DNA from 2 places in the Mycoavidus sp. SF9855 genome. Region 2 is predicted to be linked to the other one. Evidence: predicted binding sites of a transcription regulator. Region 2 holds the regulator's gene; the other holds the start of a gene.
The links. The regulator NrdR, encoded in region 2, represses ribonucleotide reductase genes. The targets are predictions, from matches to a motif close to CACNANATNTNGTG.
Positions count from the first base shown of each region.

Region 1: NQD60_RS02260 (ribonucleoside-diphosphate reductase subunit alpha) is a predicted target of NrdR. The motif match lies at 8,065-8,078, and genes of this name have one in related genera.

Region 1 covers NZ_CP102085.1:516,820-532,692, reverse strand. Annotated here, with positions in the region: gene prmA (50S ribosomal protein L11 methyltransferase) at 1-344, shown strand, start outside; gene tpx (thiol peroxidase) at 376-876, shown strand; gene NQD60_RS02285 (carbohydrate kinase family protein) at 881-1,819, shown strand; gene NQD60_RS02280 (hypothetical protein) at 1,855-2,331, shown strand; gene NQD60_RS02275 (histone H1-like DNA-binding protein) at 2,478-3,233, opposite strand; gene NQD60_RS02270 (hypothetical protein) at 3,367-3,492, opposite strand; gene NQD60_RS02265 (ribonucleotide-diphosphate reductase subunit beta) at 3,552-4,688, opposite strand; gene NQD60_RS02260 (ribonucleoside-diphosphate reductase subunit alpha) at 4,919-7,855, opposite strand; gene ampD (1,6-anhydro-N-acetylmuramyl-L-alanine amidase AmpD) at 8,244-8,825, opposite strand; gene NQD60_RS02250 (hypothetical protein) at 8,828-9,028, opposite strand; gene NQD60_RS02245 (inner membrane protein YpjD) at 9,147-10,028, opposite strand; gene ffh (signal recognition particle protein) at 10,100-11,464, shown strand; gene NQD60_RS02235 (MarC family protein) at 11,544-12,140, opposite strand; gene NQD60_RS02230 (proline--tRNA ligase) at 12,153-13,931, opposite strand; partial or broken gene NQD60_RS02225 (RNA pyrophosphohydrolase) at 14,041-14,505, shown strand; gene proB (glutamate 5-kinase) at 14,601-15,743, opposite strand; gene obgE (GTPase ObgE) at 15,727-15,873, opposite strand, start outside.
Region 2 covers NZ_CP102085.1:1,704,734-1,720,606, reverse strand. Annotated here, with positions in the region: gene NQD60_RS06805 (cell envelope integrity protein TolA) at 126-980, opposite strand; gene tolR (protein TolR) at 977-1,417, opposite strand; gene tolQ (protein TolQ) at 1,460-2,140, opposite strand; gene NQD60_RS06790 (SDR family oxidoreductase) at 2,191-2,937, opposite strand; gene glyA (serine hydroxymethyltransferase) at 3,222-4,469, shown strand; gene nrdR (transcriptional regulator NrdR) at 4,476-4,958, shown strand; gene NQD60_RS06775 (NAD-dependent epimerase/dehydratase family protein) at 5,066-6,034, shown strand; gene NQD60_RS06770 (glycosyltransferase family 4 protein) at 6,117-7,118, shown strand; gene NQD60_RS06765 (nucleoside-diphosphate sugar epimerase/dehydratase) at 7,118-8,977, shown strand; gene NQD60_RS06760 (ABC transporter permease) at 9,040-9,843, shown strand; gene NQD60_RS06755 (ABC transporter ATP-binding protein) at 9,868-10,593, shown strand; gene NQD60_RS06750 (glycosyltransferase) at 10,609-12,024, shown strand; gene NQD60_RS06745 (glycosyltransferase family 2 protein) at 12,026-13,990, shown strand; gene NQD60_RS06740 (glycosyltransferase family 2 protein) at 14,004-14,909, shown strand; gene NQD60_RS06735 (hypothetical protein) at 15,571-15,873, shown strand, end outside.

The DNA of each region.
Region 1 (15,873 bases), 1.0 Mb from region 2:
AATGTGGCGCAACGCATGTCCTTGGCATTGATATCGATCCACAAGCAATTACCGCGGCGCGCCGCAATAGCGAACAGAACTTGGCAGAAGTCGCCTATCAGTCCCCCGATGATGGTGAAAGCGGGCAATTCGATCTCGTTGTCGCCAATATTTTGGCGAATCCACTTAAATTGATGGCCTCAATGTTATGTGCAAAAATACGCCCAGGCGGTCAACTTGCGCTTTCTGGTATCCTTGAGCGCCAGGCAGACGAACTGATACACACCTATGCGCCTTGGCTTAAATTATCGGTTTGGCGCGCCGAGGAAGGCTGGGTGTGCTTGACCGGTCAGCGGCCACTCTGAAAGTCATTTTTAACCTTTGATAGGAATTACAATGTCTACAGTTACCCTCGGCGGCACGCCCGTCAATCTCAGCGGCACCTTCCCAACACTTCATCAAACCGCGCCATCTTTTACCCTCACCGGCAAAGATTTGGCTGAAGTTAAACTGACTGATTTTGCGGGTAAACGCAAGGTCTTAAATATTGTGCCGAGCTTGGATACCCCGGTTTGCGCGACCTCCACGCGTGCCTTCAATCAGGCTGCCAGCCAGCTTAATAATACGGTGGTCCTGGTCATCTCAGCCGATCTGCCGTTTGCAGCAGCACGCTTTTGCACCACCGAAGGGATTGACCATCTAGTTACGCTGTCAACTTTTCGCCACCCTGAGTTTGCCAAACATTATGGGGTTGAGATAACCAGCTCGCCACTCGCTGGCCTGACGGCACGCGCAGTATTGGTGCTTGATGAAAACGATCAAGTTCTACATGCAGAACGTGTGTCCGAAATCAAGCACGAGCCTAATTATGAAGCCGCGCTTGCCGTGCTGAGGTAAGGCCATGAGTACACTCATCTGCGGTTCACTCGCCTATGACACATTAATGACCTTTGAGGGGCGTTTTAGCGAGCACATTTTACGTGAACAGGCGCACATCCTGAATATCAGCTTTCTGGTACCCACCATGCGCCGTGAATTTGGCGGCTGTGCAGGTAATATTGCTTACAGCCTGAACACTCTCGGAGGTACACCATACATCATGGGTACACTGGGTGAAATAGATGCACAAGACTATCTCGCCCATCTAGCTAAGCTCAAATTACCGACTGATTATTTGCGCGTGATACCTGAGATGTATACGGCGCAAGCGATGGTCACCACTGACCTTGAAAACAACCAGATCACAACCTTTCATGCAGGTGCGATGTTACAGGCACACGTCAACCACGTGAGCCAAACCCAGAATATCACCCTGGGTATCGTCTCACCAGACGGCGGCGATGCCATGCGCCAGCATACGGAACAATTTGCAGCAGCTAATATTCCGTTTATTTTCGATCCCGGCCAAGGGCTGCCCCTGTTCCAAGGCGCCGAGCTAAAAAAAATGATCGAGCTTGCCACCTATGTCACCGTCAATGACTATGAGGCAGAGCTATTGAGCAATAAAACCGGCTGGTCAATTGCACAGATTGTCGAGCGGGTTAAGGCACTGATCATTACCCGTGGAGAGCATGGCGTCTTAATTCACCATGATGGTAGTACGACCACCATTCCTGCCGTTCCGGTTGAGCAGGTCATTGATCCAACCGGATGCGGCGATGCCTTCCGAGGTGGCTTACTCTATGGCCTCGAACACGGCTTAGATTGGGCCACAACCGGTCGCCTAGCGAATTTAATGGGTTCAATCCAAATTGCCCACCAAGGTCCGCAAAACTATCCTCATCGACGGGATACCATCCATCAATCTTTCAAACAAACATTTTCTTACAGCTTACAGTAATGGCGGCAGCCTACAGTCATTTTTTGGAGAAATGTATGGATAAGATGATTCGCGTTACAGCCACTGTCTTGCTGGCCAGCGCTTTTGCATTACAAGGCTGCGCACTACAGAGCAGTTCAGCTAATGTCTACACGGCGAACCAAGCGCGGCGTGAACAAACAGTGCGCTTAGGTACCATTGCCAGCGTACGCGCGGTTAAAATCCAAGCAGACAATGGCCAGCCAAGCGGCCTAGGCGCGCTCGGTGGTGGTGCTTTAGGTGCAATTGCGGGTAGCACCATTGGTGGCGGACGCGGCGCACTGCTGACCGGTATCGTGGGAGGCCTTGGCGGTGTCGTTGCGGGCGATGCCATTGAAGGGGGAATCGCCAAGCGTAGTGGGCTAGAAATCACGGTACGTCTTGACAACGGTGAGGTACGCGCAATTACTCAGGAAGCTACACAAGAAATATTCCGAGCCGGTGAGCGGGTACGTTTAGTGTCAGGTAGCGGGATCACTCGCGTCACCCACTAATCAGCCATTTTCTTGATTGCTTTAAATCAAGAAAATATCCCGCTGTCTGGCAAATGCAGATCAGCGGGATATAGGATCGAGTCAGAACCCGATCAATCGATGCAGCGAGCCGCCTACATATCAACTTACACCTACCGGCGCTAAAGTTACGGCCGGCTGCCGGTTGGGAACGGCCAAGCAGCCGCCGGATTCAACGCGGTTTTGACACCCGATGTAGAGCTTGATGGGATTGTCACGGGCGTTGTTACCGCTGGTTTAGTGATCGCCGAGGATGGCTTTTTTGCCGACTCGGCTTTTTTTACTGGGGTAGCTTTCTTTGCTGCAGCCTTTTTGACTGCAGCCACTTTTTTGACTACGGCTTTTTTAGCCACGGTAGCTTTCTTTGCTACAGTCTTTTTAACTGCAGCCACTTTTTTAACTACGGCTTTTTTGGCCACGGTAGCTTGCTTTGCTACAGTCTTTTTAACTGTAGCCACTTTTTTGACTACGGCTTTTTTAGCCACGACCTTTTTAGCCACTGCTTTTTTGGCTACTACTTTTTTTACTGGCGTTTTTTTCGCTGCGACTTTTTTCACAGCAACCTTTTTAGCGACAACTTTCTTAGCTGGCACTTTTTTCGCCACGGCTTTCTTGGCTACCGTTTTTTTTGCCACTGCTTTCTTCGCTACGACTTTTTTAGCTGCCACTTTCTTGACCGGAGCCTTTTTCGCGGCTACCTTCTTCGCCGCTACTTTTTTTACAGCGGTCTTTTGAGCGACAACTTTCTTGGCTGGGGCTTTCTTCACTACACTTTTCTTAGCAGTAGCTTTTTGAGCTGTAGTCGTTTTCTTCACAGCAGCTTTCTTTACTACGGGTTTAGCCGTGTCTTTCTTTACAGCAGGTTTCTTTTTAGCAGTAACCATTATTTACTCCTTCAAGTTTCAGATAAGAATCGAACAAACAACACCCTTGGTCGAGGTCCGCCTTTCGCAAGTGCATGGCTTATCTGCACTCGCGAAAAACGAACCATTCATCGGCGTACGCTTCATATTTGGCTTACGCTAATGAATACGGCAACACATATACGCCCTCTTTTGAGTACTGTACATGCCAAAAAAACGCCGACACCCAGGCCGGCCATTGCTGAAAAAAATCACGGCAAAACCGCGTGATTTTTTTCATAGAATAGTCTTTAAAGAAGGTGTAATTTGCCAGACTTATCATCATCTTGTCTGTCGTCACTATTCCCAATTGAGCGCGCCGCCAGTTTGATACTCAATAACTCGCGTCTCAAAAAAATTACGCTCTTTCTTTAAGTCAATCATCTCACTCATCCACGGAAAAGGATTCTCTTCTTTTGGAAAAAGCTGCTCAAGGCCAATTTGGGAACAACGCCGATTACAAATAAAACGCAAGTAGCCTTTAAACATTGATGCATTCAATCCAAGCACGCCGCGCGGCATCGTATCTTCAGCGTAACGGTATTCAAGATCGACCGCTGTTTTGAACAACTCGCGAATTTCCTCGCGAAATTCAGAAGTCCATAAGTGCGGATTTTCGAGTTTGATTTGGTTGATCAAATCAATGCCAAAATTACAATGCAATGATTCGTCGCGCAAAATGTATTGATATTGCTCAGCCGCGCCAGTCATCTTGTTTTGTCGGCCCAGCGCTAAGATCTGCGTAAAGCCAACATAAAAGAATAGCCCTTCCATCACGCACGCAAACATGATCAGCGATTTCAGCAAAGCTTGATCTGCGGCTGGCGTGCCGGTCTTAAAAGCAGGATCGGTCAATGTATGAATGAACGGAATCAGGAATTCATCCTTCGCACGGATCGATGGAACCTCATGGTAAGCATTGAAGATTTCACCTTCGTCTAAGCCCAGCGATTCAACAATATATTGATACGCATGGGTATGAATCGCCTCTTCAAACGCCTGGCGCAATAGATATTGCCGACACTCAGGCGCTGTAATATGACGATATGTCCCCAGGACAATGTTATTCGCCGCCAACGAATCTGCCGTGACGAAAAATCCGAGATTGCGCTTAACGACTCGGCGCTCATCCTCAGTCAGGCCATTCGGATCTTTCCACAGCGCGATATCGCGCGACATATTAATTTCTTGCGGCATCCAGTGATTCGCGCAACCAGACAAATACTTTTCCCACGCCCATTTATATTTAAACGGAACCAATTGATTCACATCGGTTTTGCCGTTAATGATGCGCTTGTCCGCGGCTTTTACGCGCGCCTCTTGATCAGGTTGGCGAGTCACGCTGTCAAGCACAGGTCCAGAGGACTCAGGCGAGAAAGAGTGCTGTGCGCCACTTGCGGGAGTTTCAGCTGTAATGTCTTCGTCCCAGTTGAGCATAAATTTCACCATCGATATAAATCGGTTTGTACCATCTTTTCACAAGGGATAAAAGAGTTCAGTTGTGAAAAGCGCTTTTTTAGTGTTGTATGCAACCTGCATACAACACTTCGAGTCACTTAAGCGCGCGCCCAGCGCATCGAATTCAATCTTAAACATCGATCGATGCCGCTTGCTTGTTCTTAATTGAGAGGCTTAGCACGCATCAAAAAAGATGCGCGCGCCGTTTCTTATTGGCAAGCTTCACACGAATCAAAATCCGCATCACCCGGCCGCAGCATGCACACTGGAGCTGACTCTTGCTCCGCTTGTGCGAGACTATTCAGGTCAGTACTGTCAGGCGCCAAAGCTGACACGGCGTTTAGTGCGCCATGCGCCACTGTCGATTTCTCAACATGGGTAGCGGCCATCGTACGCAGATAATACGTGGTCTTTAAGCCGCGCACCCAAGCGAGCCGATAAATCTCATCCAGCCGCTTACCAGAAACACCCGCCATATAAATATTTAACGATTGCGCTTGATCAATCCATTTCTGCCGACGAGAGGCTGCTTCAACTAACCATTTAGGGTCGATTTCAAAAGCGGTTGCGTACAGCGCGCGCAACTCAGCCGGAATTCGGTCGATACGAGTCAACATGCCATCGAAATATTTCAGATCGGCTACCATCACTTCATCCCACAAGCCACGCGCTTTCAAATCGCGCACCAGATAATCGTTCACCATGGTGAACTCACCCGATAGGTTCGATTTCACATAGAGATTTTGGAAGGTCGGCTCAATACATGCCGATACCCCAATGATGTTTGAAATGGTGGCGGTTGGTGCAATCGCGACGCAATTCGAATTGCGCATGCCGTGTTGAGCAATGCGGCTGCGCAACACATCCCAGTCAAGCGAGCTGGTTTGATCCACCTCGACATAACCGCCACGTGCATCAGCCAGAAGTTTCAGTGTGTCTTGCGGCAAAATCCCTCGCTCCCACAACGAGCCCTGATAGGTTGAGTAGCAACCGCGCTCAGCGGCCAATTCAGTCGAAGCCCAATATGCGTAATAACACACGGTTTCCATCGAACGATCAGCAAATTCAACTGCAGCCTGCGAAGCATAGGGATAGCGCAATAAATGCAAGCAATCTTGGAAACCCATAATGCCCAGCCCTACTGGCCGATGCTTCAAATTTGAATGGCGCGCCTTTTGCACAGCGTAATAATTGATATCAATCACATTGTCGAGCATGCGCATCGCCGTTTGAATGGTCTTTTTCAGCTTAACGTGATCAAGCGCTAAGCTGCCATCTGCCTGCTGGCTGAGGTGTGCAACCAAATTGACTGAGCCCAAATTACATACTGCGATTTCACTCTCATTAGTATTGAGCGTAATTTCCGTACACAAATTCGACGAATGCACGACCCCCACATGCTGCTGCGGGGAGCGGATATTGCACGGATCTTTGAATGTAATCCAAGGGTGACCGGTTTCAAACAGCATGCCCAGCATTTTGCGCCACAACTGAGCAGCGGATACTTTCTTAAAGAGCGTAATCTCGCCACGCGCAGCCTTCTCTTCATAGCCTACGTAAGCAGTTTCAAATTCAGCGCCAAATTTATCGTGCAAATCCGGGCAGCTTGAAGGGGAAAACAAGGTCCAATCTGCGCCTTCATTCACGCGCTTCATAAAGAGATCGGGAATCCAGTTGGCCGTATTCATATCGTGCGTGCGGCGACGATCATCCCCCGTGTTTTTGCGCAACTCGAGAAATTCCTCAATATCTAAATGCCATGTTTCCAGATAAGCGCATACCGCGCCTTTACGTTTGCCGCCTTGATTGACAGCAACCGCGGTGTCGTTGACCACCTTTAGAAAAGGCACGACCCCTTGCGACTTACCATTTGTACCTTTGATATGCGAGCCTAGCGCGCGTACCTGCGTCCAATCATTGCCCAAGCCGCCGGCAAATTTTGACAATAGCGCATTTTCTTTTAATGCCTCATAAATACCTTCCAGATCATCGTCCACCGTTGTCAAATAACATGACGACAATTGCGCGCGACGCGTGCCAGAATTAAATAAGGTTGGGGTTGAACTCATGAAATCGAATTTTGACAGCACCTGGTAAAACTCAATGGCGCACGCTTCACGATCGGCTTCATTCAGTGCAAGCCCCATCGCCACCCGCATAAAAAAGGCTTGCGGCAGTTCAATCCGCTGTCCCTCATGATGCAGAAAGTAACGATCATAGAGGGTTTGCAAGCCAAGATAACCAAATTGCAAATCGCGGCTGGCGTCAAGCGCTGCGCCTAGTTTTTCTAGATCGAACTGCAATAACTTGTCATCAAGCAGTTCAGCTGCGATACCCCGTTTAATAAATTGCGGGAAATATTCAGCATAGCGAGTGGCCATTTCTGCTGGCGCGACTTCTTCCGCAAGCACTTCGCGGCGCATCGTGTGCAGCAAAATACGCGCCGTTACCTGACTGTAGGCCGGATCTTGCTCAATCATCGTACGCGCAGCAAGAATGGCTGAATCGTAGACTTGACTAATCGGCACCCCATGGTAAAGATTTTTAATCGTTTCAGTCACAATCGGCTCGGCTTGCACCGCGCTGCCTAAACCCTCGCACGCGCTGACAATCAGCGCATTAAGTGCAGATAAATCAAGCGGCCGCATCAGTGGCCCATCGGTCACCTGGATCACGCCCTCTAGAGTTGGCTGCGCCTGATCACTCAACGCACGCTCTTGAGCGCGTTTTTCTCGATACAACACATAGGCGCGTGCGACGTTATGCTCGCCGGCGCGCATTAACGCAAGCTCAACTTGATCTTGAATGTCTTCAATATGAAACGTGCCGCCAGCAGGACGGCTACGCATAAGCGCATGCACTACATGTTGTGTGAACTGAGCGACTTGTTCGCGTACACGAGTTGAAACAGCGCCTTGCCCTCCATTAACCGCCAAAAAAGCCTTCGTCATGGCAACTTCTATTTTAGAAGGCTCAAATATCACCACTGCGCCATTACGGCGGATCACTTTATAGTCAGCCAACGTGTCTGTCTGCGTAGCCAAAGCCGACGCAGCATTTTTACTATGGGGGTCATCTTGCTTGATAACGGGGCGGCCAATCGGCGCGCTCTCTTCGGCCGGGGCCTTATATGCGGTGGTTTGCATCGGCAAAACTCCTAGTCTATTTGATGAAGGCGCGGCAAAACCGCGGCTGAAAATAAGAAATTGTCTTCAAAGCTATGCGCGTTTACGTCTACGAATAGGGCTGGGAAAATGAACACAAGACGAGCCTAGCACTGATTCGCACCCTGTTTGCCGTCAAACTTTGCACGCTGTGCTTGAGCATATTGCATTGTCACTAAAAGAGTGCAGACCACAAGATATAGTGTTGAATAAAACATCGGATACCAAGTATAGTGAATTTATGAGGCACTGAACACTGCTTTATTTTTTATTTACACCCTTGACTTTTGTGAATTCGCGCTACAAACATACTAAACTATGCACCACAAGCTTACTCCGCTAGCGCTCTCTGCACCGCTCGTGCATTAACTCACGCCCTGGGCCCTTGGTAAGGAAAATAAACTTCAGCAAGCCCGCTCAAAACACGCAAACGCTGCCAATCAAAATGGGGGCCTGGGTCAGTTTTTCGCCCAAGAGCAATATCCTCATGCCCAACCAGGGCGCCAATTGGATAGCGATCCATGAGGGCTTTAATCAGTTCTGCAAGCTTAAGATATTGAGTGGCTTCAAATGGGACCATGTCGACCCCTTCAAGTTCAATCCCAATCGAAAAATCATTGCACCCTTCACGCCCGAAAAAATTGGAGGCTCCCGCATGCCAAGCGCGGTCATCGCAAGAGACAAATTGCTGCAAGTCGCCATTACGCCGAATCAAAAAATGAGCAGATACCTGCAGCCGCCGTATCTCGCCGTAATATGAATGCGCATCAAAATCAAGTCGATTACAAAAGAACTCAGCCACTTGTGGCCCACCAAATTCACCTGGCGGCAAACTAATATTGTGTATCACAATCAGCGTCGGCGTAATACCAATCGGCCGCGCATTAAAATTAGGAGACTTTTGTGGAGATACGGCCTCAATCCAGCCAGACTCATCAATCATCAGTCGCATATTTACCGCTTGCGCCCTGCGGCCTGTGCATAGCGCCGAGCGTGCGCCATAGTGCAAAATGACTTGCCATGAGCGTGCTGTATTTCGACCGCAGGGACATATACACCGCATTCGGCGCAGCGCACCACACGCTCAACGCCTGAGTCAGAGTGAGCATGAGGCCGGTGCTTTGGATCGTACGGATCGAGATTAAGATAGCGCATCGCACGCCGCCAAAGGGTCCTGCCAAGCAGATACAAAACTATATAAAGAAGAATTCGACGCATAAATAAGCCACTTTTCTAATCCTGCATTTAAACTCTACTGTTTTGCAACAGTCTTTTAAAGAGCTGGGCGCCGCAACAGCACTTCAAACACGAAATGGCTCCCCACATAAGCCAGCAAAAGCACCATAAAGGCGGCCAATACCCAGCGTAAAGCGGTGCGGCCACGCCAACCATAAAATTTCCGACCCAGTAAGACTGCGCCAAACATGATCCATGACAAACCAGCAAAGACCGTTTTGTGATCAAAGCGCAAAGCGCGGTCAAATAACTGCTCACTAAAAAGAATCCCTGAAACCAGGGCCAACGTTAGTAAGACAAAACCGGCGCCGATTAAACGAAATAGCAATTTTTCCAGCGTGAGCAATGGCGGCAACGAATCCAGCCAGCGGCCTAAGCAGTTTTGTTCTAGCGCCGCGTGCTGCATAGACTGGCCCACAACACGATGCAATCTACGCTCAACCAGTAACATCAGCAGTGCATGCAAAGCCATCAGGGCCAACAAGCCGTAAGCGACGTTCGCCATCACAAAATGAAATTTAAAAAGCAGATTGGCGGCATAGGGCAGTAACTGCACGCCACCAAATGCAAGAGGCAATAACGAGGCGACACAAGCCAGTGGCAAGGCCAATAAACTTAAACCCTCTAACTCAAAGAAAAAACTTTCAAGCCAGTAAATGCCAATGCTAAGCCACAGCATTGCTGATAAAGCAAAGGCAAAACCAAAAATCATCGCATCCGGCAAAAAGATGGTGATATACAGTAATCCCCCATGCGAGAGGAGTGCGCCCGCAAGCCATAAACGGTTCCAGCCCAAACGTGGCTGCGCCGGCAAGCCACTATAATTAATCGCGAAACCTCCCCGCCAGCGCTGGTACCAAGCTACAGATGCCAAGCCACCGTAGAGCGCCGCCGTCAACAGGTACAGTACAATAGTCATAACCTTAGTTTACCCTGAGTCCCTGATTTCTCAAAAGTTGTTTGTAAAACTACAGCTCATTCACTATTTCTATGTTTGATACTCTAACTCAGCGCATGGCGCGCATCGTCAAAACGCTGCGCGGCGAAGCCCGTTTAACTGAAGCCAATACACAGCAAATGCTGCGCGAGGTGCGCCTGGCTTTGCTCGAAGCAGATGTCGCGCTACCGGTTGTGCGCGCATTGACTACCAGCATAAAAGAAAAAGCCCTCGGCGAAGAGGTTATCGGCAACTTGACGCCAGGCCAAGCGTTAATCGGCGTTGTCCAGCGCGAACTCACCGCCGTCATGGGCGGCGATTATGCAGGCCAAGCCGCCGAATTACAGCTGGCGGTTAAAGCGCCTGCGATCATTTTAATGGCAGGCTTGCAAGGTGCGGGCAAAACCACCACCGTGGGTAAACTTGCCAAGTTTTTGCGCGAAAAACAGAAAAAAAAGGTACTGACTGTTTCATGCGACATCTATCGCCCAGCTGCCATTGCTCAGCTCAAAACGGTGACCGAACAGGCCAAGGCTGACTTTTTTCCTTCGCAGCCCGAACAATCCGTGCTTGAAATCGCGCAGGCAGCACTCGATTGGGCACAACGCCACTACCATGATGTATTAATCGTCGACACCGCCGGCCGCCTGGGTATCGACGAAGCTATGATGCAAGAAATTGCAGCGTTACACAGCGCATTAAACCCCGCTGAAACTCTGTTTGTGGTCGATGCCATGCTCGGGCAAGACGCAGTGAATAGTGCCCAAGCCTTCAGTGCCACGCTGCCACTGACGGGTATTGTATTAACCAAGCTCGATGGCGATGCACGCGGTGGCGCGGCTTTATCAGTGCGTCATATTACAGGCCGGCCGATTAAATTTGTGGGCGTAGGTGAAAAACTTGACGGTCTCGAGGTGTTTCACCCGAGCCGCATGGCCAGCCGGATTCTCGGCATGGGTGATCTATTCTCTCTTGTCGAGCAAGCGCAACATAAAGTTGATATACAGGCCGCACAGCAACTCGCCAATAAGGTCAAAAAGGGGGACTTTAATCTCGATGACTTTAAGACGCAGCTCTCGCAAATGAAAAACATGGGTGGCCTCTCATCACTGCTTGATAAATTACCCGCACAATTTCAGGCAGCCAGCAACCCGCTGAAGATGAATCAAGCCGAAGGCCAAATACGCCGCATGGAAGGCATGATTAACGCCATGACGCCCCTTGAGCGCAAAAAACCGGAGCTCCTTAAAGCCAGCCGCAAACGCCGGGTCGCTGCCGGCGCGGGGGTCCAGGTGCAAGAACTCAATCGAATGCTGTCGCAATTCGATCAAATGCGCACGATGATGAAAAAGCTCAAAGGGGGTAACGTGGCGAACATGATGCGTGGCCTAAAAGGCATGATGCCAGGTATGCGCTAAGTCCCTCAAGTTACTGCGGAATCTACCCTCAATACCGCCCCCCCTAAAAAGAGCGGGGCGGCTACCAGGCATGACTGCATCAAAGCTGACGAATAAACGCACGCGTTCCGGCCAGCAGCATTTCAACCGAAATCGCAATTAATACTAACCCCATCAAGCGTTCAATGGCGATCACCGCGCGCGGACCGAGAAAGCGCTGAATGCGATCTGCCAAAATCAACACAAATGCACAAACCCCCATCGTGACAGTCAGCGCACCAATCCACTCCATAGTCTGCCCGGGCCCTTGCGAAGAAAGCAGCATCACCGTCGCCATTGCCGATGGTCCCGCTAACGCAGGAATCGCGAGTGGCACAATCAACGGCTCACCGATGATTTCAGCGGTCATTGGGTCATCCGCGGCTGGAAAAACCATCCGCAGAGCAATGATGAAAAGGATAATGGCGCCCGCAAGTTGCAACGATGTATCAGTCAAGTGCATCAGACGCAAAAAATGCTCGCCCATCAGCATAAAGATCAACAACGTCACAAAAGCAATCCCCACTTCGCGCAGCACCACCCAGACGCGCCGTTCGGCGGCGACATTGCGGAGCGCATTAATGCAAATAGGAATATTGCCAAGCGGATCAATAATCAAAAGCAATAAAATGGTCGCTGTTATAAAATCATATTGCACAATACTTTTCCTTTAATTTTCAAATGCTGCGTGAATTTTAGCTGAGATGAATGCTGGCGCAGCCGTCACATCCACTAAGGTCGGCTGAGCATCCCGACGTCCTTGATATTCAAACTGACGCTCTTTAAGGCCTCGCTCGCTAATCACTAGCCGGTGCGGTACGCCAATCAGCTCCCAATCAGCAAACATCACCCCTGGACGCTCGCCACGATCATCCAAGATCACATCGATTCCCATCTCAAGCAACTCCGCGTATAAACCTTGCGCCGCCATTCGCACCGTTTCACTACGCTCATAGCCAATCGGGCATATAACGACCTCGAACGGTGCAATCGCCTCAGGCCAAATGATGCCACGTTCATCAAAATTCTGCTCAATTGCCGCCCCAAGAATGCGGGTAATGCCAATGCCGTAACATCCCATCACCATTGGCTGCGCCTTGCCCGACTCATCAAGATAGGTCGCGCCTAATGCTTGCGAATAACGCGTGCCAAGTTGAAATACATGGCCCACTTCAATCCCCCGGCAAATGGCCAATGCTCCCTTACCATCAGGTGAAGGGTCTCCAGCAACTACATTACGCAGGTCAGCCACCACCGGCTCCGGCAAATCGCGCCCCCAATTCACTCCCGTCAGATGAAAACCCGCCTCGTTCGCACCCACAATAAAATCGCTCATCTTAGCTACAGTCCGATCAGCGAATACTTTGACCGGCTTTTGCGTACCTATCGGGCCCAAATAACCCGGTCGGGTGCCAAACCATTCAATAATTTCTGCTTCACTGGCCAAACGGTAGCCGGTGGCACCCGGAAGTTTGCCTAATTTAACTTCATTGAGCGTATGGTCACCACGCAATAGCAGCAACCAAATCTGCGGCATAGAGCTGCCACTACCATGATGTGTGAGTGGACTAGCGTCAACCTCCGCGTTAGCATCAATCGCCAGGACGATCGATTTAACTGTATGCTCAAGCGAAACGCCAAGGAGTGCTGCGACCCTTTCGCATTTCTCGGCGTCCGGCGTAGCCACCTTGGTCAGTGCCGCTTGCGGCTCGACACGTTGTTCAATCAATGGCAGTGCATCAGCAGCTTCAACGTTGGCGGCATAGTCTGAGGCAGGACAATAAGCAATGGCGTCTTCTCCCGTATCCGCAATCACATGGAATTCATGCGAGCCAGAACCGCCGATTGACCCATTATCAGCCGCCACTGCACGAAACACGAGACCAAGTCGCTTAAAAATGCGTCCATAAGCATCATACATTTGCTGATATGAGCGCTCTAAACCCGCATTATCCGGATCAAAGGAATAGGCATCTTTCATGGTAAATTCACGTCCGCGCATGACCCCAAAACGTGGCCGGATTTCATCGCGAAATTTGGTTTGAATTTGATAAAAAGTGACTGGCATTTGCCGATAACTTTTGATTTCTTTACGGGCAATATCAGTAATTACTTCCTCATGCGTGGGTCCAATCACAAAATCACGCTGATGCCGATCTTTCAAGCGCAGCAGTTCTGGTCCGTATTGGGTCCAACGCTGCGATTCCTGCCATAACTCGGCAGGTTGCACCGCTGGCATCAGCAACTCAAGCGCCCCCGCTCGATTCATCTCCTCACGTACAATCGCTTCGATTTTACGCACTGAACGCAACCCCAATGGCATGTAAGTATAAATCCCACCGGCGACGCGCCGAATCATACCAGCGCGCAGCATAAGCTGGTGACTGGCAATCTCTGCGTCAGCGGGCGCATCTTTAAGTGTGCTGATAAAAAAACGAGAGGCCTTCATTTAGTTTCCCAAGCAGGGTGTAAAAAAACAGGCGCTGTGGACTAAGATCGTACACCGCGCCCGCTATTGTTTATAATCGAGCTATTTTAAAGGATTCAAGGGTAGTTGTATGCTGGATCGCGATGGCTTTCGCCCAAACGTCGGCATCATTCTCTTAAACGCACGCAATGACGTGTTTTGGGGCAAACGGATACGCGAGCACTCGTGGCAATTCCCGCAAGGCGGCATCCAATATGGCGAAACCCCGATACAAGCAATGTATCGGGAGTTATATGAAGAGACTGGCCTAAAACCCGAACATGTCAAAGTCCTTGGCCGCACACGCGACTGGCTGCGTTATGAGGTGCCGGACAGATATATCAAGCGCGATGCGCGTGGCCATTATCGTGGGCAAAAACAAATTTGGTTTTTGCTGCGCATGGTCGGCCGCGACTGCGATATTTGCTTGCGCGCCACAGGACAACCGGAATTTGATGCTTGGCGCTGGCATCAGTATTGGGTACCGCGCGAGGCGGTGATTGAATTTAAACGTGAGGTGTATCAACTGGCGCTGACTGAATTATCGCGCTTTGTCCATCATTTGCCGGTACGCGCAGAGAAGCAGCCTATCAATACTACGCCAGCGGCATTAGTAGAAAACGGCTAATGCCGCTGGCGCGCTAGATAACGTTAGCTTAAAACCAGATTGTCGCGATGAATCAACTCAGGCTCAAGCATATAACCCAGGACAGCCTCGATTTCGCTGCTGGGCCGGCGCTGAATGAGTCGCGCTTCTGCGCTACTATAGTTGGTGAGCCCTCGCGCCACTTCTTGGCCCGCTGGACTTAGGCAAACAATCACTTCGCCTCGCGCAAACACGCCTTGTACTTTCACAATACCGATTGGCAGTAGACTTTTGCCCTCCCGCGCGAGCTTAGCGCATGCGCCATCATCAATCACAACATGGCCGCGCACTTGTAAGTGATCCGCCATCCATTGCTTACGCGCAGCCATTCGCGCCGTGCGCGCAACCAGTCGAGTGCCAATTGCTTCCCCCCCTGCAAGCCGGGTCAGCACATCAGGTTCGCGCCCACTCGCAATCACCGTACATGCCCCACTATGCGCGGCCCGCTTAGCAGCGAGTATTTTAGTGAGCATGCCACCACGGCCAATATGCGTTCCGGCGCCGCCTGCCATCACTTCAAGGGCGGGATCTCCAGCTTCGGCCACAGCCACGAAAACCGCATTTGCACCCTGGCGCGGGTCGGCGGTATACAGACCACGCTGGTCAGTCAAAATGATCAGCGCATCAGCCTCTATGAGATTGGTTACGAGAGCGCCTAGCGTATCGTTATCGCCAAATTTAATTTCATCGGTAATGACGGTATCGTTTTCATTAATAATCGGCACCACTCCTAGACGCAACAATGTCAGCAGGGTCGAGCGAGCGTTTAAATAACGTTCGCGCTCAGCCAGATCAGCATGAGTCAGAAGAATTTGCGCGCTACGCAACTGGTACGCATTGAAATGACTTTCATACGCTTGCGCCAACCCAACTTGGCCAACTGCCGCTGCCGCCTGCAATTCGTCAATCTCACGCGGACGGCAGCTCCAGCCAAGGCGTTGCATCCCTTCGGCAATCGCCCCTGAACTCACCAGCGCGACCTCTTTACCGAGTCTGCGCAAACCGGCGATTTGCTCAGCCCAGCTACGCATCACGCCATGGTCGAGTCCACGCCCGTCATTGGTCACCAGGCTTGAGCCCACCTTAACCACCAGGCGTTTGGCGACAGCAATCGCCGGCAGCGAGGTATGCTTAGAGAGGGCCTGCATCGTCGGCATCTATTGGCGGCCCCTCCCGAAAGCGTGCATCCAGCGCTAACTGCTCAGCTTCAGCAGCAAGGCCGGCGGGTCCATGCTTGGCAAGGTAATCATAAACGGCATAAGTCAGCGCTTCACAACC
Region 2 (15,873 bases):
TTGTATTTCGTCTCAACTACAGGTCTATGGTAACAGGTAGCAAAATAGCATGGCAGTTAGCTTTGCGAAAGCGTTGCATGTTTGCATATAGGGCTCTGAGTTCGGTTAGAGGGACAAAACTTAGCTTAATCATTCAGGCGATACGTAAAAGTAAAATTAGACGGTGCTTTGCCATTGCTGTCGCGTGGCATAGGGTCTGATTTTTGGACTGCGCGCAAGACCGCATCGTCCCATGCGGGGTTACCGCTTGCATGTACGATTTGTGCGTTTAGGATCGACCCATCGGGGGCGCATTGAACGGCTACCACCGCTTGTGGGTTGCCATCGGTTGCATCTGCGTTGAAGGCCATATTCGATTTAACATGCCGTCGTACTTTATCGACATAGCCAGGCGAGCTGTGGCCGCCACTGCCGGCGTCTTTACCGGCACTGGTTAGCCCATAGGTAGACGAGCTGTGGCCCGCAATGCCTTGGAGTGCTGACAGGCGTGCTTGGCGTTGTTGCTTGGCCAATTCTTGAGCCTGTTGCTGAGCACGTAGCATTTTTTGTTGTTCGGCTAGCTGCTGCTTACGTTCTGCTTCTCGGGCTTTTTTTTCTTGAGCGGCCTGTTGTTGGCGTTCTTTTATCTTTTGGGCTTCTGGTTGTTGCTGAAGCTGGGTGAATTGCTGTTGCTGCGTTTCTAGCTTACGTTTGGCTTGTTGGAGGGCGATCTCGGCTTGCTCAGATTGGCTGGAAGAGGGGCTAGGCAGAGCCGACTCCGCTTTATCTGCAACTTCGGAGGGCGGCGCAGCGTCAGGCGTTGTTTCTGGCATTGAACTCCATAGCTCAGCCTCGACGCCCGCGGGCGGGTTACTTTGCCAGCTGATCCCGTAAAATAAGAGGGCAAATAATAAAGCGTGCGTTAGCACTGCAAACACCAGGGCGCGCCGGGTGCCGCACTCGCGCGGTGGGTGAAATGGAGATGGAGTGTCGTGTTTCATTTGGAAGCTTGAACGTATAAGCCAACGCGTTTGATACCCCAAGTTTTTAGATCGGACATGACGGTCATCACGGTCTGATATTGGGTATTTTTATCGGCTGCAATCACCACGGGTTGTTCGGGCACTAAGTGCTGCTGTTTTTGTAGGAAGGTATCCAACTCAGTCTTGGACAGAGTGTCTTCGTGCATCTTACCGCTACTTTTATAGAGTACGGATAGTTCTCCGTTGGCACGGATATTGACGATAATAGGTGGCGCATGAGGGGCGGGCGCAGCGTTGCCGACGCTTGGCAAATTGATGATTGAGGGCGCGACCAGGGGGGCTGTCACCATAAAGATGACAAGCAAGACGAGCATCACATCAATATAAGGCACGACATTAATCTCAGCCATGGCGCGGCGGCTACGCCTCGTAGATCGGATAGAAGTGGCGGGCATTGGGGCGTTCTCTTAAAAACAAGGGTATTTGCAAACCTAAGGCTAGGCGTGAGTGTGTCGTTGCAAAATATTTGAAAATTCTTCAATAAAAGTTTCAAAGCGCATCGATAGCCGGTCTATATCGTGCGCGTAGCGATTGTAGGCAACGACTGCTGGAATGGCCGCAAATAAACCAATCGCAGTGGCGACCAGTGCTTCGGCAATGCCGGGCGCAACGTTGGCGAGGCTGGCCTGCTGGACGTTGGCTAAGCCGCGAAATGAATTCATAATGCCCCACACCGTGCCAAGCAGGCCGATATACGGACTGACAGAACCTACTGAAGCTAAAAAAGAGAGATTGGCTTCTAGCGCATCCATTTCGCGCTGAAAAGCCGCGCGCATTGCACGCCGGGCGTTGTCTAGAATGGCGCTGGCGTCAGTCATATTTTTTTCTTTTGCTTTTAAGAATTCGCGCATGCCGGTTTCAAAAATCCGGGCCAGCGCGCCGGTGCTATGACGGTGCTCAACGGTACTATGATAGAGCACCTGCAAATCCCCTCCGGCCCAAAAATTATGTTCAAAACGCTCGGTTTGCGCGCGCGCGTTGCGTAAAGCAAACCATTTTCTGAAAATAAATGTCCATGACGTTAACGATAGCGCGAGCAGTAATGCCATAACGGCTTGCGCCAATACGCTCGCATGCAGAACGAGAGAAAAGATTGATAAATCTTGGGTGGCAGACATAATATAAAGCGCAAAGAGCAGGTGAGGTAAGCGTACGAATTGGGGGAGGGCTATTCCCGGTGCACCGTTAAGGCGCTAAATGATTGCGTAACGGGCATCAGTTCGATGGTGTTAACGTTAACATGCGCGGGACGGTTGGCGATCCAATAGATTGATTCGGCAATATCTTCTGCTGTTAACGGCTGTGCATTTTGATAGAGCGCGGCGGCTTTTTCATCATCGCCCCTAAAACGCACATTTGAAAACTCGGTACCGCCGCATAAGCCGGGTTGAATATCTGTCACGCGTAATGCGGTGCCGGCTAGGTCAGCGCGTAAATTGAGGCTGAAGTGCCGCACAAAAGCTTTGCTGGCGCCGTAGATATTACTGCCTGGATAGGCGTAATTGGCGGCAATTGAACTCACATTAATGATATGGCCGCGGTTACGTTCAACCATCCCAGGCAAAAAGGCATGGGTCATTCGTACCAGGCCATTGATATTCGTGTCTATGACGGTCTGCCAGTCATTCAGGTCAGCCTGTTGCGCCGGCGCCAAGCCGAGCGCTAGGCCGGCATTGTTGACGAGGACATCAACCTCGGCAAAGGCTGGGGGCAGTGAGCTAGGTAGGGCGGCGATGGCGTCATGGTCACGTACATCAAGCGTGATCGGCAGTAAGCGCTCGCCAACTTCATCGGCTAGCGCTTGTAAGCGGTCAGCCCGGCGGGCGGTTGCTATGATGCGATGGCCTGCACGCGCAAAGGTTTTCGCAATGGCCTGACCAAAGCCGGCGGAAGCGCCAGTAATGAGTACGATCATCTTATTGTGCACCTTATTGTATGATTGAGGTTTTCTCCGCTTGCTATGCAGATTGCTCTCTAGATGGGTAGAGCAAAGGCGGGGAGTGCTTTATATAGCGAGCATAGTATAGCGTTGAGTTTGCTTAGGGCAGGTTTTTGCTACTAAAGGAAAAGCCCTGCATAATTAAAGACTATCAAAAATTTTGTGTAAGATGATCAATTGATCCTCTCAAAACGTTTGCCCGCTTGTACTTCAAAGCGGTTTTTTCGATCCAGTTATCTTGACTCATTAAAGACATTTCCATGTTTGACAAAACGAAGTACACCATTGCAAGTATCGATCCTGAATTATGGCAGGCAATCCAACAAGAAGACCAGCGGCAAGAGGCGCATATTGAGCTGATTGCATCGGAAAACTATACCAGCCCGGCGGTGATGGCAGCGCAAGGGTCGCAATTGACGAATAAATATGCGGAAGGTTATCCGGGCAAGCGTTATTACGGCGGCTGCGAATATGTCGATAAGGTTGAGCAACTGGCGCTTGATCGGGTCAAAACGCTATTTGGCGCTGAGGCGGCAAATGTGCAACCTAATTCTGGCTCGCAGGCCAATCAGGGGGTGTTTTTTGCCATGTTAAAGCCGGGCGACACCATTATGGGGATGAGTTTGGCGCATGGCGGACACTTAACGCATGGTTCGCCTGTCAATATGTCGGGTAAATGGTTCAATGTGGTGAGTTATGGGTTAAATGATGCTGAAGATATCGACTATGAAGCAGCGGCCCAACTGGCTAAAAAACATTCTCCAAAATTAATCATTGCCGGCGCCTCAGCATTTTCATTGCATATTGATTTTGCCCGGCTGGCGAGTATCGCGAAGTCGGTCGGCGCTTATTTTATGGTGGACATGGCTCATTACGCCGGGTTGATTGCCGCAGGTCTTTACCCTAATCCAGTGCCGCATGCCGATTTTGTGACGACGACTACGCATAAGAGCTTGCGTGGTCCGCGCGGTGGTGTCATCTTGATGAAAGCCGAACACGAGAAAGCCATTAATTCGGCTATTTTTCCGGGCATTCAAGGTGGCCCGTTGATGCATGTGATTGGTGCTAAAGCGGTCGCGTTTCAGGAAGCACTGTTGCCAGAATTCAAGCAATATCAGCAGCAAGTGCTAGACAATGCACGCGTGCTGGCGGAAACACTCGTGAAACGAGGCTTGCGGATTGTTTCGGGGCGTACCGAAAGTCACGTGATGCTGGTTGACCTGCGTGCTAAGCACATTACGGGTAAGGTGGCCGAAGCTGCATTAGGTGAGGCGCATATCACGGTGAATAAAAATGCGATTCCTAATGACCCTGAAAAGCCCTTTGTGACAAGTGGTATCCGTCTAGGTTCTCCGGCCATGACAACGCGTGGTTTCAAAACTGCCGAAGCTGAGCAAGTGGGTCATTTGGTGGCCGATGTGTTGGATGCGCCTCATGATAGTGCCACGCTTGAACGGGTGCGGAGCCAGGTCGCCGCGTTGACCAAGCGCTTTCCAGTTTATCTTTAAGCCGCTATGCGCTGTCCTTTCTGCCAGCATGAAGATACCCAAGTGGCTGATTCCCGCGTGGCGGAGGATGGCGCTGTCATTCGCCGCCGCCGGCGCTGTCCTGAGTGCGATAAACGCTTTACAACTTATGAGCGAGTCGAGCTCACGTTGCCCACGGTGGTTAAAAAAGAGGGTAGCCGGGTCGAATTTGATCGCCATAAGTTGGCTGCGAGTATGCAACTGGCGCTGCGTAAACGCCCGGTCAGCGCAGAGGCGGTAGACGATGCCATTGCACGGATCGAATATCAATTGTTGAGTACAGGAGAGCGAGAAATCTATAGCGATAAGCTGGGTGAACTGGTCATGAATGAACTGCGCCAGCTCGATAAAATAGCCTATGTGCGTTTTGCATCAGTGTATCGGAGCTTTGAAGATATTGCTGAGTTTCAACAGGTTATTACAGAAATTAAGCAATTACCAACAACTGAGACGCTGCCCCGCAAGCGTTGACTTATATGCCTCTAAGTGTTGATTTATATGCTTCTATTACATGAGGCGTTTTAACATAATTTGGGCTTATACTCCATAATTTCCCCACCTTATTGCGCAATTAATAAATGAATGTTCTTGTCACTGGCGCTAACGGTTTTATTGGTCGTGCGGTGTGCCGCAGGCTTACAACTGAAGGGCATTCAGTCAATATGCTGGTGCGGCGCGCCAGTCTTGGCGGTAGCGTTTTGCCGGAGCTGGTGCATGAGGCAGCGGATTTTGCCGGTATAGAAAATACTTTGGCTGGCGCTGCACCGCCGCAGCTAGTGATTCACCTGGCCGCTCGTGTGCATTTGTTGCGCGATTCATCGTCAGCGCCGCTAGAGGCATTTCGTGCAACTAACGTTATCGGCACATTGCGGGTTGCACACGCTGCGGTGCGTGCTGGGGCTCGACGCTTTATCTTTGTGAGCAGTATCAAAGCACTAGGTGAGGTGGAACCTGGCAGACCATGGCGTGAAGAAGATACGCCCGCGCCAACGGATCCTTATGGCATTTCAAAATACGAAGCTGAAACGGCATTGATTGTACTGGGTCGTGAGACGGGGATGGAAATCGTGATTGTGCGCCCACCGTTGGTCTATGGTCCGGGTGTACGCGCTAATTTTCTGCAGCTTATGCGTGCGATTCACCATGGTTTTCCACTACCGTTAGGTAAGGCGCAAGCCCAGCGCAGTTTTATCTATGTGGAAAACCTGGCCGATGTTATTGCTCAGTGTGTCACACACCCAGCTGCGGCCGACCGGGTTTTTCATGTCAGCGATGGCGTTGACTTGTCCACCGCACAACTGGCGATGGCGCTTGGCCGTGCACTGGGCACGCCTGCTCGGCTATGGCGCGTGCCGTTGCCCTGGCTCGCTTGGCTTGGCTGTTTGACGGGCCGCACAATGCAGATCAATCGCTTGCTTCAGCCATTGAGACTTGATATCACGCAAGTGCGTACGGCCTTAAATTGGTCGCCGCCGTATGCCATTGAGGCAGGATTGTTGCGTACCGCAACTTGGCATCAAGAGTCTGCGGAGACCGTAGTAAAATGAATCAGAGTTGGCGCCGACAAAAATAAAAAGAGTGAACGGATGCCTAGCCAATTTTGCGTGATTTTATATGACCTTATCTAATATGCTCGACGTATCCTCGATTTGGTTTCAATTGCCGGGTTTGGCGTTAGCTGCTGCGACGACGGTTGCGGTCATTTTGCGGTGTTTGCTGGCGCTGGACAAGAGCCGGCAGTTTGCTCCTGATGTGCCGAATCATCGTTCATTACATACCCAGATTACGCCCCGTATTGGCGGGTGGGCGATGGCGCCTACTATCGTGATAGGCATGATATTTTGGGCGCGGACCTTGTGGCCAATAGCCTTTGCTGCATTATTTCTGGCTTTCGTGTCGCAATTTGATGATCGGCGTGGTCTTTCTGCGCGGGTGCGATTTGCGGCCCATGGACTGGCCGTGCTGACGGTGATGCTAGGATTTTCTCTATCGCTGGCGGGTTGGCAGCTTGTATTGATCTCGTTTTTACTACTATGGCAGATCAATTTGTACAACTTTATGGACGGAGCTGATGGCCTAGCAGGCGGCATGGCGCTCTTTGGGTTTGGTGCGTATGCCATGGCCGCAGCAGCAGTTGCTCCTGATTTGGCGGGCGCTGCTGCCTTAGTTGCAGGCGCCGCCGTCGGTTTTTTGGTGTTTAATTGGTCGCCGGCACGTGTATTTTTAGGAGATGCAGGATCTGTGCCATTGGGTTTTTTAGCTGGCGCGCTAGGTTTTTTAGGTTGGATGCGTGAAGTTTGGCCGTTTTGGTTTCCAGCGCTCGTGTTTTCGCCATTTATTGCGGATGCGTCGGTGACATTATGTAAGCGTTTGCTGCGTGGCGAGAAATTTTGGCAAGCGCATCGCACACATTATTATCAGCGGATGATCCAAATGAATGGCAACCATCTGGCTCCAGTCCGAGTCGCGTGTGGCTTAATGGCGGCTAGTGCGGGCTTAGCGCTGATTGGCTTGCACGTGTCAGTAGGCATGCAGTGGACAGGGCTTGCCGTGTGGGCGCTGATATTAATTTTATTGGGGGCGCGCATCGATTATCGCTGGCTTCAATATATTCGGGAAGGAACTCGCTGATGTTTCGACTTAAGACCACTTGGCTTGCTTTGATTGTCTTCTTCTTTGATCTGAGTGCGGTTGTCGTCGCTTGGCTGGCCGCTTATCTGATTCGCTTTAATGGCGAAGTACCGCCAGATTTTAAAGAAAGTGCGCTGTGGGCATTGGTCTGGGCGCTACCTATTCATGGCTTGGCTTTTCGTATATTTGGCTTATACCGTGGCATCTGGGTTTTTGCGAGCTTGCCGGATTTACTGCGCATCGTGCGCGCGGTTGGCGCCAGTACCCTGGCTGTGATGATCGGCGCGGCGATGCTGCAGCCAAACCCGATCATACCGCGCTCGGTGTTTATCGTGGCCCCCGTTTTTCTGTTTCTGATTATGGGCGGGGCACGGGCGCTCTATCGTACGACAAGGGAGTTTTATCGTTATGGTGGCCTGATTGCCCAGGGTAAACCGGTGCTTCTGTTGGGCGCGGGGAACGCAGGTGCGAGCCTAGTGCGTGAGTTAACGCGTTCAAGCGAGTGGCGGCTAGTTGGCTTGCTCGATGATGACCCGGCTAAGCGTGGTCGTGAGATTCAGGGTTATAAAATCCTTGGGCTGATTAGTGAGTTGCAGCGCTGGACAGCTGAACTTAAGGCCGAGCATGTGATTATTGCGATGCCATCGGCGCCGCTTGAGATCCACCGGCAGGTTGCTACTCTGTGCGTGCGCGCGGGGGTCCGTGCGCTGGTGTTGCCAGCCTTGACGCCGCTTACGCAAGGGCAAGCTTTTTTGTCGCGGATCCGGCAGATTAATCTAGAAGATCTGTTGGGTAGAGAGCCGATTACAATTGATACTGCCCATGTTGAAATGCTGCTCAAAGATCGAGTCGTGATGGTGAGCGGTGCGGGTGGCTCGATTGGTTCCGAGCTATGCCGGCAAATCTTGCGTTTTGCCCCCGCGCAATTGATTGCGTTTGAGTTCTCCGAATATGCGATGTATACGTTGACCGAGGAGTTGCGCGACAAGTTTCCTGGGCTATCCGTGGTGCCAATCGTTGGCGACGCAAAAGACTCCTTATTGCTTGATCAGGTCATGCAGCGCTATGCCCCGTATATTGTTTTTCATGCAGCGGCGTATAAACATGTACCCCTCATGGAAGAATTAAATGCCTGGCAAGCAGTACGCAATAATGTGCTAGGTACCTATCGGGTTGGGCGGGCAGCGATTCGTTGGGGCATCAAGCATTTTGTGCTGATTTCAACTGATAAAGCGGTCAATCCGACGAATGTCATGGGCGCGAGTAAGCGTTTGGCTGAAATGGCGTGTCAGGCATTACAACAGACTACTCAGTTTACGCAGTTTGAGACGGTGCGTTTTGGCAATGTACTGGGCAGCGCTGGCAGTGTTGTGCAAAAATTTGAAAAGCAAATTGCTACAGGCGGCCCCGTTACCGTTACGCATCCAGAAATTACGCGCTTTTTTATGACGATTCCCGAAGCGTCACAATTGGTCTTGCAAGCGTCAAGCATGGGGCAGGGCGGCGAGATTTTTATTCTCGATATGGGGCAACCGGTACGGATTGTTGATTTGGCGCGTGACCTAATTCGGCTTTATGGGTTTGCCGATGGGCAAGTTAAACTCATATACACGGGCTTGCGTCCTGGTGAGAAATTATATGAAGAACTGCTCGCATGTGATGAGACAACCCTGCCAACGCCTCATATAAAACTGCGTATCGCGCGTGCCCGGGAGGTCCCTAGCGGGTTACTTGATGAAGTGCTGCCGTGGCTGATGCAGCGCCGGATTTTAACTGACGCTGAAGTGCGGCGCGATGTGCGGCGTTGGGTCCCAGAATATTCGCCGCAAGTAGGGCCTACACTGGCCAAGCGCGCCTGAACCTATTGCCTATATTCCGGTTGTAAACGAATCATTCCGTATAGATCAACTTATTACTTTGTATGGCAATCTTCTCAAATATAAAACATTTTCCTGCACTGCAGGATATCAGCGAAGCGATGCAAAAAGCATCGCTTATTGTTTTTATGGCATGGAGCGATGTCCGCGCCCGCTATAAGCGTAGTGTGCTGGGTCCATTCTGGTTAACGTTAGGCACGGCAGTCGGCACCGTAGGGCTTGGCTTTATTTGGAGCGAACTATTTAAAATTGATCGCAATACCTTTATTCCTACGTTAACTTCTGGCTTGATCATTTGGCAGTTTATTACGGGCTGTATTACCGAGTCTCCGACTACATTTAGCCGTCAAGCAGCGGTTATTCGCAATTTAGTTTTGCCGCTTTCGATTCATCCGATTCAGTTGGTGATGAAGCATTTAATTAACTTGGCGCATAATTTACCAGTTTTTTTTGTGGTAGCTATAGTATTTCACGTTAAATTCACTTATTATTCATTGCTGGTAGTGCCTTGCTTGTTGTTGGTCGTAGCCAATTTACTTTGGATTACTTTAATGCTTGGCTTATTAGGCGCTAGATTGCGGGACCTTGAATATTTAGTGGCGGCGGTTATGCCGATCTTGATGTTTTTAAGTCCCGTGATGTACCGGCCTAATTATTTACCTTTTAGTCAGAAATTGATGTGGCTTAATCCGTTTTCTCATTTGATTGAAATAGTGCGCGCCCCTTTATTGGGTATGCCGCCATCTTTATTTGTTGTATATATCAATCTTGCTATGTGTGTATTGGGCTGGTCAATGACGCTCATATTCTTTAATAAGAAAAAAACGCGCGTGGCGCTTTGGGTATAACAGCTTAATACATGACAGTTGTTTATGGCCAGCTTAGTATTTAAAAACGTTACGGTTCAATATCCGATCTATAACAGCCGCAGCCAATCGCTACGCAATCAACTGGTGCGTGTGAGTACAGGTGGGCGGATTGAGAGCGAGGCCGGACACATTCAAATTGTGACCGCGCTCAAAGACGTTAGCTTTGAGCTTAAAAAAGGTGACGCAGTTGGGCTTGTTGGCCATAACGGTGCGGGTAAAAGCACAATGCTGCGCACCATGGCAGGAATTTATACACCGGTTGCTGGCGAAATTATACGACAAGGTTCCGTGGCGACTGTGCTTGAGATGGGTGCAGGCATGGATCCTGAGCTTACCGGCTATGAAAACATCATTCGCATCGCGGTATTAATGGGCATGTCGATTGCGCAAATTCAAAAGAAAACCCATGAAATTGAGCAATTTACTCAGTTAGGGAGTTTCTTAAATTTACCCGTTAGGACTTATTCAGCGGGAATGGCGACACGTTTAATGTTTGCCGTTGCGACTTCAACTCAGCCGGATATTTTACTGGTTGATGAGGTGTTTGGAACGGGCGACGCTGAATTTCAAGTTAAGGCTAAAGAACGGATGGAGGCGCTGATTTCATCTGTCGGTATCTTTGTCTTTGCTTCTCATGACACGGATTTAATTCGTAGTTATTGCAACCGGTTTTTTAGACTTGAGCATGGTAGCGTGGTTGAAATTGAGGCTGCTGAGCTACGGATATAGGGAAATTAGGCGGTTATGAGTGCAATCCGTACAAAGCTTTTTTGCCTGGCGCAAATTGTTTATCACCGGATTCCGTTACCAGCGTCCATTAAATGGCGTTTGCGGGAACGGTTATCCCCGATACTTTGGGTGTTACTAAGAAAGCACAACATAAGTATGCTGGCGGCCTTGAAACATATTGTACGGACTCAGAGTAGTACGAGAGAGAGCGAAAAAAGCCAGGGGGGTGGGTTTGAAGATGCGCTCGACCAGATTATGGGTTCTTTAGCTGTATGTGCTAAAAAATTTGGCCCAATTAGTCATGTCATTGCGTTGCCATTCCTAGGGACAGGTGGAGCGGAAATGACAGCCATTAATTTTGCTAAAGCTATTCGAGAATTGCGCGCTGATCGCACGGTTTTGATAGTTATTACAGACCGCTCAGATGTAGACGCGCGCGTTGTGCTTGCGCAGGGTATACATGTACTCGTTCTCGGTGAATTTTTTGGCAACGCTGCGAGCCACAAAATTAAATCGAGAGCACTGCTTCAACTATTGCTAACTATCAAGCCTCATGCTTTTCATACTATTAATAGTGAAGTGGCATGGCAACTCATTATTGAGCATGGCACAAGGCTGCGTTGTTGCATGCAAGTTATTGCGAGTATTTTTGCATTGCAATTTGATCGGTATGGCAAAATAATTGGATATGCAGCTAACTTCCTTGTAAAAAGTTTACCGCAACTGAATACACTTTTGACTGATAACTCCCGCTTTGTCGATCAAGCGATTAAGGAGTTTTCTATTGAAATTACTGACCGAGCCAAACTTCTCACAGTCTATAACCCTGCTCGCAGTGATGCTCTTGTTTCAGCGAAAAGTGTTGTGACACAGTGTTCTTATTTGGAAAAAGCTGAGCCAGGTAGAAAATTGAAAATCCTATGGGCAGGAAGGCTTGATGCCGAAAAGCGCATTGATTTTTTCCTCGAAATTGCCAGTGTTTGTGAATTTGCTGAGTTTGAGGTGTTCGGGCATGCCGTACTCAATGATCAAGTAACGCTTACTTTCCCAAATAACGTGTCTTTTCATGGCCCATTTTCTTCTCCGTCTGAGTGGCTTGTAGGTGGCCCTTATGACGCCTTTATTTTTACCTCTAAATGGGAAGGGCTACCTAATATATTACTCGAGGTTGGGTCGTTAGGTATACCTATCATAGCGCCAACAGTCGGTGGCGTAGGAGAGTTGATAACGCCGCTAACCGGCTTTCCCTTACCAGAAAATGCCACCCTTAAAGAGTACATTTCTGCGCTGCGGAAAATTCAGGAAAGCCCATTGCTCGCGTTAAATAAAGCAGTGCAGATGAGGGCCTTGATTGAGGGGCACCATAACTGGGAAAAATTTATTCAGAAGGTTGCAGCCATTCCAGGCTATCTTTTTAAAACAGAGGCGTAAGGTGCCAGCATACGAGCTATCGGCAACCGTGCCATTTGTTTCTATCGTTATTCCCTGTTTTAATCAAGCTAATTATCTGATGGAGTCGGTTTCATCGGCTCATGCTGCTTATGAGGGTAATTTAGAAATCCTTGTGGTGGATGATGGCAGTACGGCTCCAAACTCAGCCAGATATCTACGAGATGTTAGTAGAAACTTCCCCACTGTCCGCGTAATTAGTCAGGAAAATGGGGGCTTGTCTTCGGCGCGCAATAGAGGGATTAAAGAAGCGCGTGGAGAATATATTCAATTGCTCGATGCAGATGATGTATTGTTGCCAGGGAAAATCACACGACAAGTGATTCATTTTCAAGTGTGCGATGAACTGGATATATCGATTTGTAACTATTTCCTCGGCGATGAATGGTTAGTCAATTTTTCTAAGCAGGATGAAGGAATTTCTCAGTTTGATCTTACACTTGAAGATTTTCTATTCAAATGGGAAAGGGGTTTTTCGATTCCAATTCATTGTGCTCTTTTTCAGCGGCGCATTTTTGACACTGTCGATTTTGATATAGAGTCATGTGCAAAAGAAGATTGGCAGTTCTGGTGTATGTTAGCTTTGCTGAAACGGAAAATGGCATACATCCATTTTCCCGGGGTAATCTATCGGCAACATGCACAAAGTATGCGCCGCTCATATTTGAATATGGGGCGGTCATGGGTCAAGGCAGCTATCAAATTGGATGAGAAGGTCAATGCTACGTACCCATTATTTTTTGATGCGGCGATGTCGTGGTTCATTCAATATTATCAGTCTCTTCAGGCATATCAAACAGAAATCTGTGAGCTTCGCGAAGCTGCTAAAACTCAAAGATTACCTGTTCTGAATCCGCATCAACTGAAAACGCCGCAGGCGATACAAGAATTGTTGGTGGCTAAACTCCAATGCCTGGCAACCGTAAATGAATCTCCGTTAATAACGGTAATTATTCCTATTTTCAATCACTATAATTATCTTGAAGAGTGCCTTTCATCGCTGGGAGTACAGGGCTCGGTTTCTTTTGAAGTAATTTGCGTTGAAGATTATTCAACCGATGATCGTGTGCGCCAACTTATGATGGGTTTATCAGGGAAACTCAATAACCTGCGTATCATCGCGCATCAGAGGAATATTGGCATCTTATTAAGTCAGGATGAAGCTATTGTCCAAGCGAGGGGTAAATTTATTGTTTTTCTTGATTGTGATGATGTTCTAATTGAAGGGGCTTTAGAAAAGATAGCTGAAGAGATTAGCACCTATCCTGAGGTTGATTATTTCTTTTCGGATCGGCTTGATATATCTGAGTCTGGGTCTTTAATTAGGAGAGCTAGCTACGGCGGATATGAGCACATTGTGCCATCAAATAACATCCGAGACGATCTCTTGGACGGCATGATTGCATCGCATCTCAAAGTTATTCGTCGAATAAGCTATTTGCAAATTGGGGTAAACAATCTTCGATTTGATGGAATCCAGGATTGGGAGATTGCATTAAAAATATCTGATCGTGGAGGTGTCTTTAAGCACATAACAGAGGCACTCTACATGCATCGTATTCATGCGCAATCGCTCACACATTCAAGCATAGTATTGCAGATGCAAAAGACGAATAATTTGCGGCGATATTTTTTGGAAAAGCGGTTACGTATACCATCGCGAGGTGGAGTATATGAGCCAGGTTTGGAAGAAACAATTTTATATTCGAATCTAGATCGGGTGACTTTACCGAAACTAAAAGAAACATGGAGGCTTGGGAAAAGATGCGTACTTCGTTTGACAAGCAAGCCACCTATTAGTCAGCTCAATTTTATTAGAGAATTTAATTCTTATTTCGATCTTATTGAATATACTGAGTCTGAGACCTTTGCTTCATTGATTGGCTACGTATGGTCTACGTCGATTCTTTTGCATGTTCCTCCTCAAAGATCACAAGCGGGGAAGTAGGAGTATCCTTTCCATGAGTGTTCATGAAACTATCCATATTCGCCGGTCTATTGAATCAGCAGCAAATCATGTTTGCTTATCTGTATCGGTAGTAACCTTCAATCCCAACCCTATCCTGTTGCAGCGCACGTTGGATAGTTTGCGCTATGCAGTTGCCTATTTACGCGCGCAACGGGGTCAAAATTTGTCTGTTTCCGTCTTGCTAGTTAATAATGGTAGTGATTGTATCTCTGATACATGGGCTAGTGTTTTTAAACAGGATGCAATTGAATGCAAAGTAATTGCTGGTCACGGCAATATTGGTTATGGTCGAGGTCATAATCTTGCCATCGAATCCTTAACCAGTGATTACCATCTTATTTTGAATCCTGATGTTGATATGGCGGAAAATGCACTAGATCAAGCGCTGAAATTTTTCGACAAACATCCAGCTGTTGCGTTGCTCGCACCGCATGTGTCGGGTGAGGATAATGTAACTCAATATTTGTGTCGCCGTTATCCAACCGTGCTGGATTTATTTGTACGCGGGTTCTTGTGGAAAAAAGCACAAACTCTATTTATACTCCGGCTTGCACGTTATGAGTTGCATGATTTAATTAAGGTTAAATCATTATCGCATGAGCTAGCTGATCAAACGATTGATACGTTCATCTCACCGCAGATCGTCAGCGGCTGTTATATGATGTTTCGAACGAATGTGCTAAAGAAATTAGGTGGTTTTGATTCGCGTTATTTTCTGTATTTTGAAGATTATGATTTAAGCCTGCGTGCAGGGGCAATAGCCAGTATTGCTTATGTGCCTGCAGTACGTATTGTTCATTTTGGCGGTGGTGCCTCGAAGAAAGGTTGGCGCCATATCTATCTGTTTGTCATGTCGGCATACCATTTTTTTAATCGTTTCGGGTGGCGCTGGCTGTGATGAACAGGGCTTCCGCATGAAGCCCCTTGTCAGGTAGGCCGAGAATCGAATTACGCATGTTGCAATCCCAAGCAACGAGGGTGCGAATATCCTTGAGGCTAACCCGAGTTAGGTATTGTGCCTGTGCGATTTTTGCCATATTCAAAGTGATTTTGCGCAAAGTGGCTAAATTCCGAGCGGCGTTCTTGTCTCGCACTTGGCAGGCATCTTCTGCCAGGCCTCACACCATAGTCATGGAATACCTAGATCACAGATCAAAAAAATCAATCATTGAATAATTAGAAAAATTTGTAATCTTGAAAAAAATCTGCTACAACTAAAAACTAGCAAGAGTGAGTGCGCTAGATAAATAGCGTCCCAATTCTTGCGAAAAACTATTTAACGTGAGCATTCGTAATAAAAAATTGCTAATTTAAAAAATCTGCTAAAAATAAAAAAATAGATTAGTTAGAAGAAAAAATACTAATTTTTAAAAATTATATAGCTTGATAGCTATTTTTATGAGGAGATTTATATGCGTTTTTTATTGTTACTGCACTGCCTAGAAAAATGAACTTAGGCTTTGGCCACTGAATCTAGGTCGTATTTAGATAATCACAGGGCCAGCTCTATTAATACATTGACTTTGTACTAATTTTCCTACCTTATACAGGAACTCATAATGCAAATTTCTTCTTCTTCTTCTTCTTCTTCTTCTTCTTCTTCTTCTGCTGCTGCTGCCGCTGCTGCTGCTTCAACGCCCCAATTGCCATTTCTTCCACCCCCTAACTCTAAAGATGCTGAAAGTGGACTAGAGAAGGGGAAATTGTCAGACTCGTCAATAAAAATTCTTAAGAATGAAGTTTTCCAATCTTCAACTCAGCAAAATATTGATCCAGCCCCGAGGAAAATTCGCGACCCTGAGGATGTCAAAGAATTGCGGGCAGAGCAAATATCGCAGCATCTAAAACAAACAGAAAGCAAC